Regions from separate parts of the Desulfotomaculum sp. 1211_IL3151 genome, predicted to be linked through region 2. Evidence: a T-box and tRNA genes for the amino acid it is inferred to sense, from the RefSeq annotation. Region 2 holds a T-box; the other holds one or more tRNA genes.
What was found. The T-box of region 2 lies ahead of metG (methionine--tRNA ligase). A T-box ahead of a tRNA ligase gene usually reads a tRNA of that ligase, here a tRNA-Met.
Positions count from the first base shown of each region.

Region 1: it encodes a tRNA-Met, which carries the amino acid that the T-box ahead of metG (methionine--tRNA ligase) is inferred to sense. The anticodon was not compared.

Region 1 is NZ_JBAIYV010000065.1:15,328-22,250, forward strand. It holds gene tuf (elongation factor Tu) at 217-1,419, opposite strand; tRNA gene V6C11_RS18380 (tRNA-Met) at 1,633-1,709, opposite strand; tRNA gene V6C11_RS18385 (tRNA-Thr) at 1,719-1,794, opposite strand; tRNA gene V6C11_RS18390 (tRNA-Met) at 1,799-1,874, opposite strand; tRNA gene V6C11_RS18395 (tRNA-Tyr) at 1,939-2,024, opposite strand; tRNA gene V6C11_RS18400 (tRNA-Thr) at 2,037-2,112, opposite strand; gene sigH (RNA polymerase sporulation sigma factor SigH) at 2,273-2,917, opposite strand; gene V6C11_RS18410 (NYN domain-containing protein) at 3,116-3,628, opposite strand; gene rlmB (23S rRNA (guanosine(2251)-2'-O)-methyltransferase RlmB) at 3,637-4,368, opposite strand; gene V6C11_RS18420 (DNA repair protein) at 4,479-4,634, opposite strand; gene thyX (FAD-dependent thymidylate synthase) at 4,653-5,387, opposite strand; gene V6C11_RS18430 (Mini-ribonuclease 3) at 5,582-6,016, opposite strand; gene cysS (cysteine--tRNA ligase) at 5,998-6,923, opposite strand, start outside.
Region 2 is NZ_JBAIYV010000025.1:21,958-28,880, forward strand. It holds gene V6C11_RS05015 (3D domain-containing protein) at 1-28, opposite strand, end outside; gene V6C11_RS05020 (3D domain-containing protein) at 210-1,103, opposite strand; gene V6C11_RS05025 (hypothetical protein) at 1,313-2,362, shown strand; gene V6C11_RS05030 (TatD family hydrolase) at 2,446-3,240, opposite strand; gene metG (methionine--tRNA ligase) at 3,480-5,024, opposite strand; T-box leader at 5,074-5,314, opposite strand; gene V6C11_RS05040 (AbrB/MazE/SpoVT family DNA-binding domain-containing protein) at 5,496-5,756, shown strand; gene V6C11_RS05045 (hypothetical protein) at 5,815-6,231, opposite strand; gene rsmI (16S rRNA (cytidine(1402)-2'-O)-methyltransferase) at 6,375-6,923, opposite strand, start outside.

The DNA of each region.
Region 1 (6,923 bases), on a different contig from region 2:
TTTGCTGGATTTATATACCACATTTTTCAGCCGTCAGCCCTCAACCATCAGCCTGCAGCTTTTCGTTGTGTTAACTGTTAGTATTGCATCCTTAATGGCCCTGGGCCTTGCCGGCATCTTCTTTGACCGATAGCCCAATGCAAAAGCTAACAGCTAATGGCTAAAGGCTAAAAAGGGGGAGTAGGATCAACCCACTCCCCTTAGGGAACCTTTGCATTATTCGCGGATACCCGTTACTACACCGGCGCCTACGGTACGGCCACCTTCACGGATCGCGAAGCGCAGACCTTCTTCAATGGCGATGGGGGTAATCAGGTCGACATCTACTTTAATGTTGTCACCAGGCATTACCATTTCTACGCCTTCGGGTAGTTCTACGATACCGGTAACGTCCGTGGTACGGAAGTAGAACTGGGGACGATAGCCATTAAAGAAAGGAGTATGACGGCCGCCTTCTTCTTTGGTCAGAACGTATACTTCGGCACTGTATTTGGTGTGGGGTTTAATGCTGCCCGGCTTAGCCAATACTTGACCCCGTTCAATTTCTTTACGGTCTACACCACGCAGCAGGGCACCAATGTTGTCACCAGCTTGGGCATAGTCCAACAGTTTGCGGAACATTTCTACCCCAGTGCACACGGTCTTACGGGGTTTCTCGTTCAGACCAACAATTTCAACCTCATCTTGTACCTTTACTTGACCACGCTCTACACGTCCGGTAGCAACCGTACCACGGCCGGTAATGGAGAACACGTCCTCTACAGGCATTAAGAAGGGCTTATCTACAGCACGTTCAGGATCAGGAATGTAAGCGTCTACATTGTCCATCAGCTGCCAAACCTTGCCGCACCATTCACATTCTCTGGTACCGCAACCGCACTCTAAGGCTTTTAGGCCAGAGCCAGCTACGATAGGAGTGTCATCGCCGGGGAACTCATAGTAGCTTAACAGTTCACGAACTTCCATGTCTACCAGTTCCAGAAGTTCTTCATCATCAACCATGTCAGACTTGTTCAGGAATACTACGATGTAAGGTACGCCAACCTGACGGGACAACAGAATATGCTCACGGGTTTGTGGCATGGGGCCGTCAGCAGCGGATACCACAAGAATAGCACCGTCCATCTGAGCTGCACCGGTGATCATGTTTTTAACATAGTCGGCGTGACCAGGGCAGTCAACGTGTGCATAGTGACGCTTTGCAGTTTCATATTCTACGTGGGAAGTATTGATAGTGATACCACGTTCACGTTCTTCGGGAGCATTGTCGATTTCATCATAACGTCTAACGGCTGCACCGCCAGCTTTAGACAAAACAATGGTAATGGCAGCAGTCAGAGTGGTTTTGCCATGGTCAACGTGACCGATGGTTCCAATGTTTACGTGGGTTTTATTACGTTCAAATTTAGCCTTAGCCATGCTTAAAATTCTCCTCCTCCATTGTTAGGCATTTAGCAGAGATTTATTCCATCTCTAAAGTTATTTCCAAAATTATGCTCTTTTTATACCCTCAATTAGAAGTCCTAGACAAACCATTGTAAACCATTAGCAAAATTCGATAACAATCACAAAAATCCTTCTTTTTATTTATTAAAAAAGAAAAAAGCCAGTCCAATGACTAGCTTGCGTTGTTGGTAGCGGTGACTGGATTTGAACCAGTGACACCACGGGTATGAACCGTGTGCTCTGACCACCTGAGCTACACCGCCATATTCTTTTGGAGCTGCTAACCGGAATTGAACCGGTGACCTTATCCTTACCAAGGATACGCTCTACCTACTGAGCTATAGCAGCATGTTGGTTGCGGGAGGAGGACTTGAACCTCCGACCTTCGGGTTATGAGCCCGACGAGCTACCAACTGCTCTATCCCGCGTCAGCATTGACTAGCTTACCACAAACAAATCCTTTGTGCAAGAAAAACTTGCTTAGTAAATAAATGGTGGAGGGAGAAGGATTCGAACCTTCGAAGTCGTCTGACGGCAGATTTACAGTCTGCTCCCTTTGGCCGCTCGGGAACCCCTCCAGGTTTTCAATTTGGAGCCGACGATGGGACTCGAACCCGCAACCTGCTGATTACAAGTCAGCTGCTCTACCAATTGAGCTACGTCGGCACCGAACATTGATTATGATAACAGATGTATTCTGTCATGTCAACACTTTGAAAGCTGTAATCGATGGAAATTTTAGATGTTTTTAACTATATTTTTTTCTGATTATTTGAAGGTAAATCGGATGTCGTGTAGAATTTTATCACATGTAGAGGATGGCTGGTTAAAGATCTCGTTTCTCTAAATATCTCTCAAGCTTGCGCTTAACCCTCTGGAGTGCGTTGTCAATGGACTTAACATGACGATTCAAGTCCTCCGCAATCTCTTGATAGGATTTCCCTTCAAGATAGGACATAAGCACTTTCCATTCGAGGGAGCTCAGTATTTCTCCCATTTTCTCTTCAATGTCATCGAACTCTTCTCTACTGATAATTAGTTCCTCGGGGTCGGTAATTTTAGACCCGGATATCACATCCAATAGTGTTCGATCAGAATCCTCATCATAAATGGGCTTATTCAGAGAAACATAGGAATTCAGTGGAATATGTTTTTGTCTGGTGGCAGTCTTTATGGCGGTAATAATCTGCCTGGTAATACATAATTCCGCAAAGGCACGAAATGACGATAGTTTGTCCATTCTAAAGTCACGAATTGCTTTATAAAGACCAATCATGCCTTCCTGAATAATATCTTCTCTATCGGCCCCGATAAGGAAATATGAGCGGGCTTTTGCACGCACAAAGTTTTTATATTTGTTAATCAAGAACTCCAGCGCTGCGTCGTCGCCTTCACGCGCAAACTCAACTACATCCTCATCTACCATGATATGATATCCGCCGGAAACTTCTCTTTGTGCATTAGGATTCAAAACTATCGCCCCCGTCTTCTCATCTCTAGGAAAGCATAAAAACAGAAAAAAGCAATCAGAATAGCCCTGCAAAACGAAAACCTGGGGTCTGATTTACCAGTCCTTAGTTAGTTAGTTAGCCCTTTTAAGTTACATGACTAATTATAGCTTATCCCAAAAAGAATCGTCAAGGTAAAATAAATCCAATCCCTGTGGACTTTAGTCCTTTCTGCGCCGCCATTTTTCGAATATCACTCGGATATCTGCGGGAAGCTTGTCTTCCAGATATCCCTCCGTTGGATTGGTTTTGTTAAATTTCTCTTGCCCCTGCTTATTTGCCTTCATTACCTGACTTCTAAACTCCTTTGGCGTTACCCGGTAAGCACCTCTGCCAAAAATAATTTTTTGTTCATCCCAATCAGAGGTAACTACATGCACATTTCCCATTTTACCTAGATCCCCAACGATTCTCTCAATTAGAGCATCTGCCGTTTCACCTTCCTGGGTATAATAAACTTCTATGCCATGGACTATTTCATGGTGCCCAACCCCACTCTTTACCAGGTGAGCATCGAAAACCACTGTTATTGAATTGCCATCAAACCCGGCAAAATTCGCTAGGATATTTATTAATTTATCTCGACTGTGTTCTAAGCCTTTTTCAAGCATCTTCTCAAATTCTGGCCAGGCGTAAATAATATTGTATCCGTCCACCACATAAAATTCTCGCATGGACTAATCTACCCTCTCTGGCGTACCACCTCATATATAAGTAATGCGGCTGCCACAGAGGCATTAAGTGACCCCACACGACCCGCCATCGGCAAACGCACTAACATATCGCATCGTTCCTTGATTAACCTGCCCAGACCTTTTCCTTCTCCCCCAATAACGAGGAGTAACGGCCCCGTTAATTTTGCTTCCCAATGTATCTCTGACCCAGCCATATCTGCACCAACCACCCAAAGGCCTTCATCCTTAAGCTGCCGAATGGTTTGATCCAAATTGGTAACCCTGGCCACCGGAACATATTCCACCGCACCTGCAGAGGCCTTTGCTACCGTAGCCGTCAGAGCCACTGATCTTCTTTGGGGAATAATTACGCCATGGGCACCTGCAGCATCCGCCGTTCGGATGATCGCCCCTAGATTATGTGGATCATTCATTTCGTCCAGCATAATGATAAAGGGATCTTGCCCCTTGGCCCTAGCAATCGCCAAAATCTCCTCAAACTCCACATATTCCTTAGCCGCTGTGTAAGCAAGCACTCCCTGATGTGGTACTCCTGGGTTCATTTTGTCCAGGTGTTCCCGCTCCACCAGTTGGATGGGAATGTTATTTACCTTTGCCAGCTTGGTAATCTCAGCCAGTGGACCGCCGCCGGCTCCTTTGGTCATAACTATTTTATTAATGGGCCGCCCAGCACGGAGAGCTTCCCGCACCGGATTTCTGCCGGCAATAATTTCATTCATGCTAATGCCTCCACTATTTAGAAGTGAGATGTGAGAAGTTGGATGTTAGAATATAAAAGATGACAAAAAATTTCATCCTCTGCTGGTGCCGCTGACGGCATGGTAAGCTATCAAAGCGTGCTTTTTAGCCAAAGGGTCAGAACCACTCCACCAAATGCAGCAAGCAGACCCAATTTAAGAAGTATTTTCTTACGGGCCACTACACCAATAACACCCAAGGTCATTGCAATAACCCAAAGGGCTAGAATAATATAAGGGCTTACCAATTAAATTCACGCTCCTTATTAATCTACCCCGTATTTTTTACGAACCTCCGCCCTTTTACCACAACTTAATTTTCCTTCAGGACAAGGTCCCGTGAGGCATTCGGGGCCGGCAGCAGCAAATAACTGCGGGGCAACTTTCCTAACCAGGTTGAGCATTTCTTCAGCCAGTTTCCGAATCTCCCACTGGGCCCTTTGGCAACAGCGAAGATTAAAAAAGTGTCTCAATTCCCTGGCATTCATGGTGACAATAATTTTTGTCTCTGCGGCATTGGGCAAAACAAACCTGGCATCTTCATAGGCCCCTCGGCCACCTCCCAGTTTCTCTACCCACTGGTCATACCAGACTTGAATTTGGGCCATCTGCTTTTCAAATTCTGCCACTGCCCCCGGCCCCAAGGCCAAAATGGTTTCAGGAACAACATAATCAAAGGTTCCTTGATGATGTTGCCGGGTTTCACCAACATAACGTTGGGATTGCACGCTAAAGCTAGCGATTCGATGTCTGGTTATCTGGGCCAACAGACTCCGGGACACTCCCTCCATACCAAAGGTAAAGCTAACATGTTCGATGGTGCTGTAATGACCCATATCCATCAGTTTTTTTATAAAGGACTGTTGATCTGTGACCGATACATCTTCAATCAGACCATCGATATTGGCCGGCGAATAACATAATCTAGCTGCCATGGCCACAACCTTTTCTGGATTGGGGGTATGTTCCAACAGCCGTACTTTTAATGATACTTTACCCACTCGTCTTCCCTCTTCCAGTTTTTCTTTACATGAAGTAGAAAATGAATACTTCGTGTCCTCCTGAGCTAGCGAAGGATCTTGGATCTAACCTTCCAATGCGGCAAGATCCTTCGCTACCGCTTAGGCTGACATAGCGGATGGCTTAATACCAAGCCTACGGTTCATGGCCATTTTTCAGGGTAGGCCAAGCTAACTTATTGATCTTCTATGGCCCCAATGGCTGTTTTAATAAGCTCAAGAACCCGACTCTGCCGATCTTGCAAATAAAGATAACCAATCAGTGCTTCCAGGGCTGTGGCGTGTCTATATTCCATTAGGTCCGCGTTTTTCGGTAAAGTGGCCGATTTGGCATTTCTGCCTCTTCTGACCACCGCGATCTCTTCTTCGGTTAAGTTTCCTTCCAGTGTATGCAAGGCCTTTGCCTGTGCCCCGGCCCGTACATAACGCACAGCCATTTTATGAAGTTGATTAACCTTAACTGCTCCCTGGCTCAATAGGTATTGACGAATAACCAATTCATAAACAGCATCGCCTATATAGGCCAAAGCAAGACTCGGTAATTGTTCTGGGTTGGTTTTTTTATTTGGCAAAAAGTTGTCCTTAAACAAGCCTACCCCTGCTTTTTCCATCGAACTCCCTGAGGGGTATCCTCCAGTACAATCCCTAACCCCTTTAAGCCATCTCGGATGGCATCGGCCGTAGCCCAATCTTTTTTAGCCCGGGCATCTCGCCTGATTTTTATGATCAGTTGAATTAACCCTTCTGTTAAGGTATCGTCCGTCTGGTTCCCTTCCAGAATAAGTCTGCCTGTCATTTTATCTTCTTTTAAGATCCCCAGTACACTGTTAAATTCTTTAACCAAGGCATGCGCCTGGTCTAAAAACTCTTTGGCTTCTGGTGTTAATTTACCATTGAGCTTGCTAAGATAGATGTTAATATCCTTTGCTAATTCAAAGAAAACAGAAATAGCCAGGGCGGTATTAAAATCATCGTCCATCGCTTTTTCAAATTCCAGTTTATGCGTCTGGATTTTTTCAATTACGTCTTCTGCCTGGGTATCTATCCCTTCATTGATCGGCAAATCCATAACCTCATAGAGCAGGCGTATGGCCGTTTTGATACGTTCCAATCCTTTACCGGCCATGACTAGTTTTTCATCGTCAAAATCTAAAGGACTGCGGTAATGGGTGGAAAGTAGATACCACCTGACAACATCAGCTGGAAATTTATCAAGTATTTCTCTAACCAAAAAGAAATTGCCCAGGGATTTAGACATCTTTTCCTGATTTACGGTAATAAAACCATTGTGCATCCAATACCGGGCAAAGGGTTTTTGGCAAGCGGCTTCCGATTGAGCAATTTCATTTTCGTGGTGAGGGAAAATCAGATCAAAACCTCCACCATGAATATCAAACCCATTTCCTAAATATTTTTCTGCCATGGCAGAGCATTCAATATGCCAACCAGGGCGTCCAGCCCCCCAAGGACTATCCCAACTGGGTTCACCTGGTTTGGCAGCTTTCCAAAGGGCAAAAT
Region 2 (6,923 bases):
TAGGCCATTCCACTGGGCACCAATTCATAGAATCCCTCCCTTAGTGGTGCCAACCGGAACCAGAGCTCCTGGCTGACCCCTAAGTCTTATTAGGAATCTTTATTCTCCCAGTGAATGATACTTACCTCCTCAAAAATTTTTACATATTCCACGGTCTAACAACAGATAATCGCATTTTTTTAGAAAAGTGTACCCTCCGGTTTAGGCTATTATTCTACTAGATGCACTTTAATCGTACACCTACCCCAATGAATGGCTTGATCGTAGCTGTTAAAAAAAACGTCGATCCGATTGCCTTTAATGTCGCTACCTGTATCCGCAGCAACGGCATAACCGTAGTTTTCGACATATAATTTTGTTCCCAGGGGAATTACCGTGGGGTCAACTGCCACAATGCCCTCAGAGGGATAAATGCCCGTTGCCGTGCGGTTTCCCGTATGGGTGTATGCCGTGGAAACAACCGTTATTGTTTTGTTATCCTCTAGCGGCATGGAATTACTAAGGTTTCTGACGGCTCCCCCTGCCACGGATCTGGAGGTTCCACGTGAAACCATAACTTGTGGTCCATAAGCAACCAACTGTGGTTCTGGTTTTTTGACAACTTCTGTTCTTAATTGCTCCCTTTTTACTTCTTTACCATCCTGGTAGGTTATTTGAATATACTCCCGGCTCAGTCCACATCGGCCTTGTTTTATTACCCTTTGTTCCCCCGCCGGAAGGTTATAGTCCGGTTTTTTGACCACTTTATACTGGATAAGCTCCTGGTTTGTTATTTCCTCTGTATCAACCCTGGTTACATGTATAGATGCCCCATCCTTAACGGTTGAGTTTAAGGGTACCTCAACAATATCAGCTCTTCTTAAAGTTACATGTGCTTTTTGCAATGCATCCGCTACAGTTCCCCGAAACTGTATGACGGGAATCTCTTGTTGATCCACAATAATTAGCAGGTGTTTGGCACAGCAGAAGCAATAAACCATAAAGGCTATCCCAATAATGAGTACCCCTAAGAGGAGCCGACAGGCTTCATCTTGCCATAGCTTCTTATTTATTATCCCGATAACGATACCCCCTTTAAACATTTTAGTGCCCTTAGAAATCAATATATTCCTCCGGGACCTAAAATATGTCAGTTAAAGGGAGTGTTTGGTAATTTATTCCATTCCGTTGGAAATATCCTAAACAAAAGACGGATGGCTTTTTTTCAAGGGGACACGCCCGTTTAGTCCATTTCACGAATATACTATATCAGCGGTCATGCTTGCCTATATATACCAAGCCCGGCCATAGAAATAGAAAGGAGGTTTTGATTATGCCAAACGGCACTATCTGTCAACTGGTTAAATTGCCAGTGGTAATCGGTGACATCGTGACATCTGTGACGGTAGATAATGTTACCTGTCTGGATGAACAGGCTAAAAAGATCGATCATATCGATGTGGTTGTTCGTGACTTAGAGGGTGAACCGATTTTTGGCGGTACCCCACCTGCCCATGCCAATAACCCAGAAAATTTCTACCCAGGTTATCACCCAGCCAATTGCAACAGCCCAAAGGCCACTTTCCATGTAGGTGAAGCCGTATGTGGGCCCAGAGAGCTAAAGGGTATTCGCATTCATGGCACTATTCACAAGCAAATCTATTATGTAGATAAACACGATGATGTGCGTCATTTGGGTGAGGATATATCTTTTACTAAAGTGATCGATGTTAGACCTGCCCTGATTGTTATGAACCCCAATAATATAGAAATTGATTTTCGCAATGTGGATCTCCAAGTAGACTTTGATCTGCATAAATCAAACCGCATTCAGCAAATTGCCACTATTTCTTTAGTCATTAAAGTGGTTGAGGAAACCCAACTGTTTATTTCTATTTTCCCCGATGGTTGCGACACCGCAACCCTGGGTATTCAAGATTCCTTTGAAGATTTTACCGGAAATATCCCCACTAATTGGCAGGGTGAAAATGTCGCACCAAACCCCAATGGCAGAACTGGTCAAGCGGTGGAATTAGGTTTTTGCCCAACCAGGCCCGCCAGTCTGGTCAGAAGTGTTCCTGATGTTGTTGGCGGCCAATCCTATGAGCTAGCTTTCTGGGCCAGGTCTTTGCAAAAAATGATGAACCCCTGTGCCTTTACTCTGATGGCCCAGATCATGTACTTAGATGCTTCAGGCAACCCTATTAATTCCGTTAACCAAACAATCCGATCCCAGGATCTGAGTGATACCTATCAACCATTCCGTATTTCTGGTGTGGCACCGGAGGGTACAACATCCGCTATGCTTAGCTTTGTATTTACACCGGAATCATCGAATACCTGCGCTGCTCTCATCGACGATTTAACCTTTAGCCCTGTTTAATGAATCCTTAGCCCATGGTAGTTTACCAAACAACCATAACTAAGCAGGCCATGAGCCATGGCTCATGGCCTGCCGGCGGATGACTATGACCGGTAGCTATTTCCCTTGGTTATTATAGGCAGATTAAACAATTGAATGGTATTTTCCGCCGCCTGTAGGGACAACTCGCTGGCACTCATGTTTCTTAGCTCTGCCACATGATCTACGGTGTGTTGAACATAGGTTGGTTCATTGCGCTTACCCCGGTGAGGTACCGGTGTTAGATAAGGGCAATCTGTTTCCACTAATAAGCGATCCAAGGGGGTCTTAACCGCTATATCCTTTAGTTTTCCGGCGTTGGCAAAGGTTACCGGACCAGCCAGAGAAATAAATAAGCCAAGTTTCATGCATTCCTGGGCAATCTCCCAACTGGCACTGAAACAATGCATGACTCCCCCCGCAGGGTATGGTGCTTCCTCTCGTAATATCTGCATAATATCCCCGTGAGCATCACGGTCATGAATAATAAAGGGTTTTTTTAATTCCTTTGCCAAGAGTAGTTGCCCTCGAAAAACCCTTTGTTGGATATCCCTGGGGGATAAGTCGTAATAATAATCCAGCCCCATTTCCCCAATGGCCACCACCCTGGGGTGCTCTGCCATTTCTCTAAGCTGTTCCAGATAGTTTTCCGGAGCTTCCTTGGCATCATGGGGATGAATACCCACCGCTGCAAAAATAAAAGGATAGGTCTCGGCCAATTTAATCGATCGTTTAGAAGATGCAAGATCATATCCCACATTAATTACCGCCGTTAACTTCTCCTCGCACCGGGCAATCACCTGGTCCAAATCCTCCTGAAAACGCGGGTTGTCAAGATGAGCGTGGGAATCTATGAGCATTTCGTTAACCTCCTTTTCAGCCCTCAGCCACTTGTCGGGTCCATCATAATTCCTGTCAAATCGTGAATTACCAATTACGCCTGCCTTTACTGGATAGGCTCCACAAAAGCCCCTGCCGACCCCTAAGAAATACCCCAAAGTCCGAAGGGCTGACGGCCAATGGCTAATAGTTAAAAATTACCATGGGAAGTGTTATTGATAACCAACAACACCACCCATGGTAGTAACATAACCCAGTCCTATTCCAGTGTCTTCAAATCAATCCGGGGAAACAGCACTTCCCCGCGTTTGACGGTGGTTGCCGCAGGGAGTTTACCCCAACGTAGGCTCTCCCAGGTATGAAGTTCTGGTTTATCCTCAATGCCTAATTGGGGCCAAACACGGGCTGGTAGGTTTGGCATAAAGGGAGTAACCATAACCGTGGCAAAGCGCATAATTTCGGCCACATTATATAATACCGTATTTAATCTTTCGTTCTGACCATTCTTAGCCAAGGTCCAGGGAGCTGTTTCCTCAAGGTACTTGTTAGCCCTGCCGACCATCTGCCAGATGGCCGCTAAGGCGTTGGATAGCTCACTTTTCTCCATGTATTCTTCTACCATTTTGGGTGTAGCTGCGGCCAAATCAATCAGTTCAGCATCTGGCCCCTCAGGGGTGCCGGGCATCGAAAGTACACCCTGTTGGTATTTTTCCATCATCGTAGCAGATCGGGATAATAGGTTACCATAATCATTGGCTAAATCTGTATTCATGCGTTTTACCATGGCTTCCTCCGAGTATAAACCATCGGAGCCGAAGGGAAGTTCCCTTAGGAGGAAATAGCGCACCGCATCAACCCCATATTTATCAATTAACAGGTGGGGATCCACTACATTTCCCTTGGATTTAGACATCTTTCCACTATCCAGCAACAGCCAGCCATGCCCAATAACTTTCTTTGGCAGGGGTAAATCCAAGGCCATTAACATCATGGGCCAAATAATGGTGTGGAACCGCACAATGTCCTTCCCTACCAGGTGAATATCAGCGGGCCAAAATTTTTGGTAAAGGCTATCATTTTCCGTATGATAGCCAAGGGCAGAAATGTAATTTGTTAGGGCATCCACCCAAACATAGACCACGTGTTTGGGATCAAAGGGTACTTGAATGCCCCAGTCAAAGGTCGTTCTGGAGACACAAAGATCCTCCAAACCTTGCTTCACAAAACTAACCATTTCGTTACGACGGGATACTGGTTGAATAAAATCTGGGTTTTCTTCGATGAACTTTAACCAGCGTTCGGCATACTTTGATTGACGGAAGAAATAGCTTTCCTCCCTAACCTTTTCTACTTCCCTTTGGCAATCGGGACACTTACCCTCGGCCAACTGGTATTCAGTAAAGAATGTTTCGCAGGGGGTACAGTACCACCCTTCATATTCAGATTTATAGATGTCCCCTTGTTCATAAAGTTGTTGGAAAAACTTTTGCACCACCTTGCGGTGACGTTCGTCGGTGGTACGGATAAAGTCATCATAACTTACATCCAGCCTTTGCCACAGCCTTTTAAAACCGTCCACAATATGATCCACATATTCCTTTGGGGTTTGGTCTTTGGCTTTGGCAGCTCGTTCAATTTTTTGCCCGTGTTCATCCGAACCGGTTAAAAACCATACATCGTAGCCAGTTAGCCTCTTATAGCGAGCCATGGCATCTGCTGCAACCGTGGTATAGGCATGACCGATATGCAGATTATCGCTGGGGTAATATATGGGTGTGGTAATGTAGAAATTGCCCATTTTCATAAACATCCCTTCTTATATTATAATTAGAAAATAAAAAACCTCGCTCCCTTACAGGGGCGAGGTTATTACCCGCGGTACCACCCTAATTCACTGTCATCTAAGATGACAGCCTCCGTTGTGCACATGCACCATAAGCATTAACGTTGCTTCTCCGGCTGGCCCTAATAGGCTATCCATTCGAACCAGCAGCTCCAAGGCCATGTTCAATCGCTCTTACCCTGCGGGCTTTCACCTTACCCCGCTCTCTTTAAGGGCAGCCTCAATTTACTCATCCCTATCATTGCTTTTATATTATACAACGATTTTATAAAACAAATTTTCACATGTCAAGTTTTCCCCAAAACTTTAAATTTTATACCATAAAATTACAAAAATAAAAGTAAAATATTGACTATTTCGGTTAGTACTGGTATGATTAGTTGTAGTAAAATCTGGTATCGTGTCGATTGCATAATAGGGAGGGATAGCGGAATGAAATCCACAGGTATTGTTCGTAAAGTGGACGAGCTAGGCAGGGTGGTTATTCCCATCGAATTGCGCCGTACACTGGGCATAGACGAAAAAGACGCCCTGGAAATTTATGTGGATAACGAGAAAATTATTTTACGCAAATACGAACCCGCTTGTGTATTCTGCGGTAATGCTTCGGATGTTACCCATTACAAAGGAAAAATGGTATGTCACGAGTGTATTGTCGCCATGGGAGAAAGCGTTAATAAAGAAGTTGTATAACATCCAATAAAAACGAGAGGCCGATGCAGCCTCTCGTTTTTATTGGATGTTATGAATTCTACATATCCTTTATTCTAAACACTTCTTTTTCTAGGGCCTTTATCTTTTTATCATAATAACAACTGTCAACTATGTCTTTATGCTTAATATCTTTTATATCTTTATTAATTTCTTGGAGTGCAACCTCCAACTGGTTAAACCTTCTCTCATTCTCCTGTTCCATATTATCCAATCGGTTATCAATGCCGCCCAGCCTACTATCTATGGCATCTAATCGATTATCCATTTGCTCTAACTGATTATCTACAGCATCCAGTCGGTTGTCTATTTGATCTAACCGATTATCTACAGCATCCAGTCGGTTATCTATTTGATCTAACCGATTATCTACAGCATTTAGTCGATTATCTATTTGATCTAACTTGCAGTCCATATTGCCAATTTTATTTAGGATTAATTTTAAAACTTCTTCCATCAAACCCACCCCTTGGGCTTATTATAAATTAACCCCTGAATAATTGCCAGAATATTTTTTCTTATCCATTATTTGGTGTTAACAGGTAAAAAAGCTCACGGCTAAGGACGGATGGCTAACAGCTAGACCCCCAAGAAATACCCTTAAGCCTTATGCACCACTGCATATACTTCCCTCTTGGGTAGACCTCGCAGCTTTGCCACCTGTTTAATCGCCTCTTTCTTATCATAGCCCTGCTGCAGCAGTGATTCTATATGCTCGGCAAGGGAAATTTCAGCCCATTGATTTGTCACCTCTCCACCGAGCTCTTCCTTTGCCGCCCCACCCACAATTAAACAAACCTCCCCACGGGGGTGGTTGTTATCATAGTGTACCAGCAACTGGGAAAGCAGCCCCCTTTTAAATTCCTCATGAACCTTTGTCAGTTCCCTTGCCACCACACCGGGACGGTCTCCCAGTTCCTGCAGCATATCCTTAAGGGTATCTGTTAGACGATGGGGTGATTCATAAAAAATCATGGTTCTCTGTTCGGATTTTAGGGCCTGCAGCTGTTTACGCCTTGTTTTTCGCTGATTGGAAAGGAAGCCCTCGAAGACAAATTTATTTGTAGGAAGACCGGAGGCAACCAATGCTGCAATTCCCGCTGAGGCCCCCGGCAGTGGCACCACGATAATTTCCTGTTCCAAGGCCAA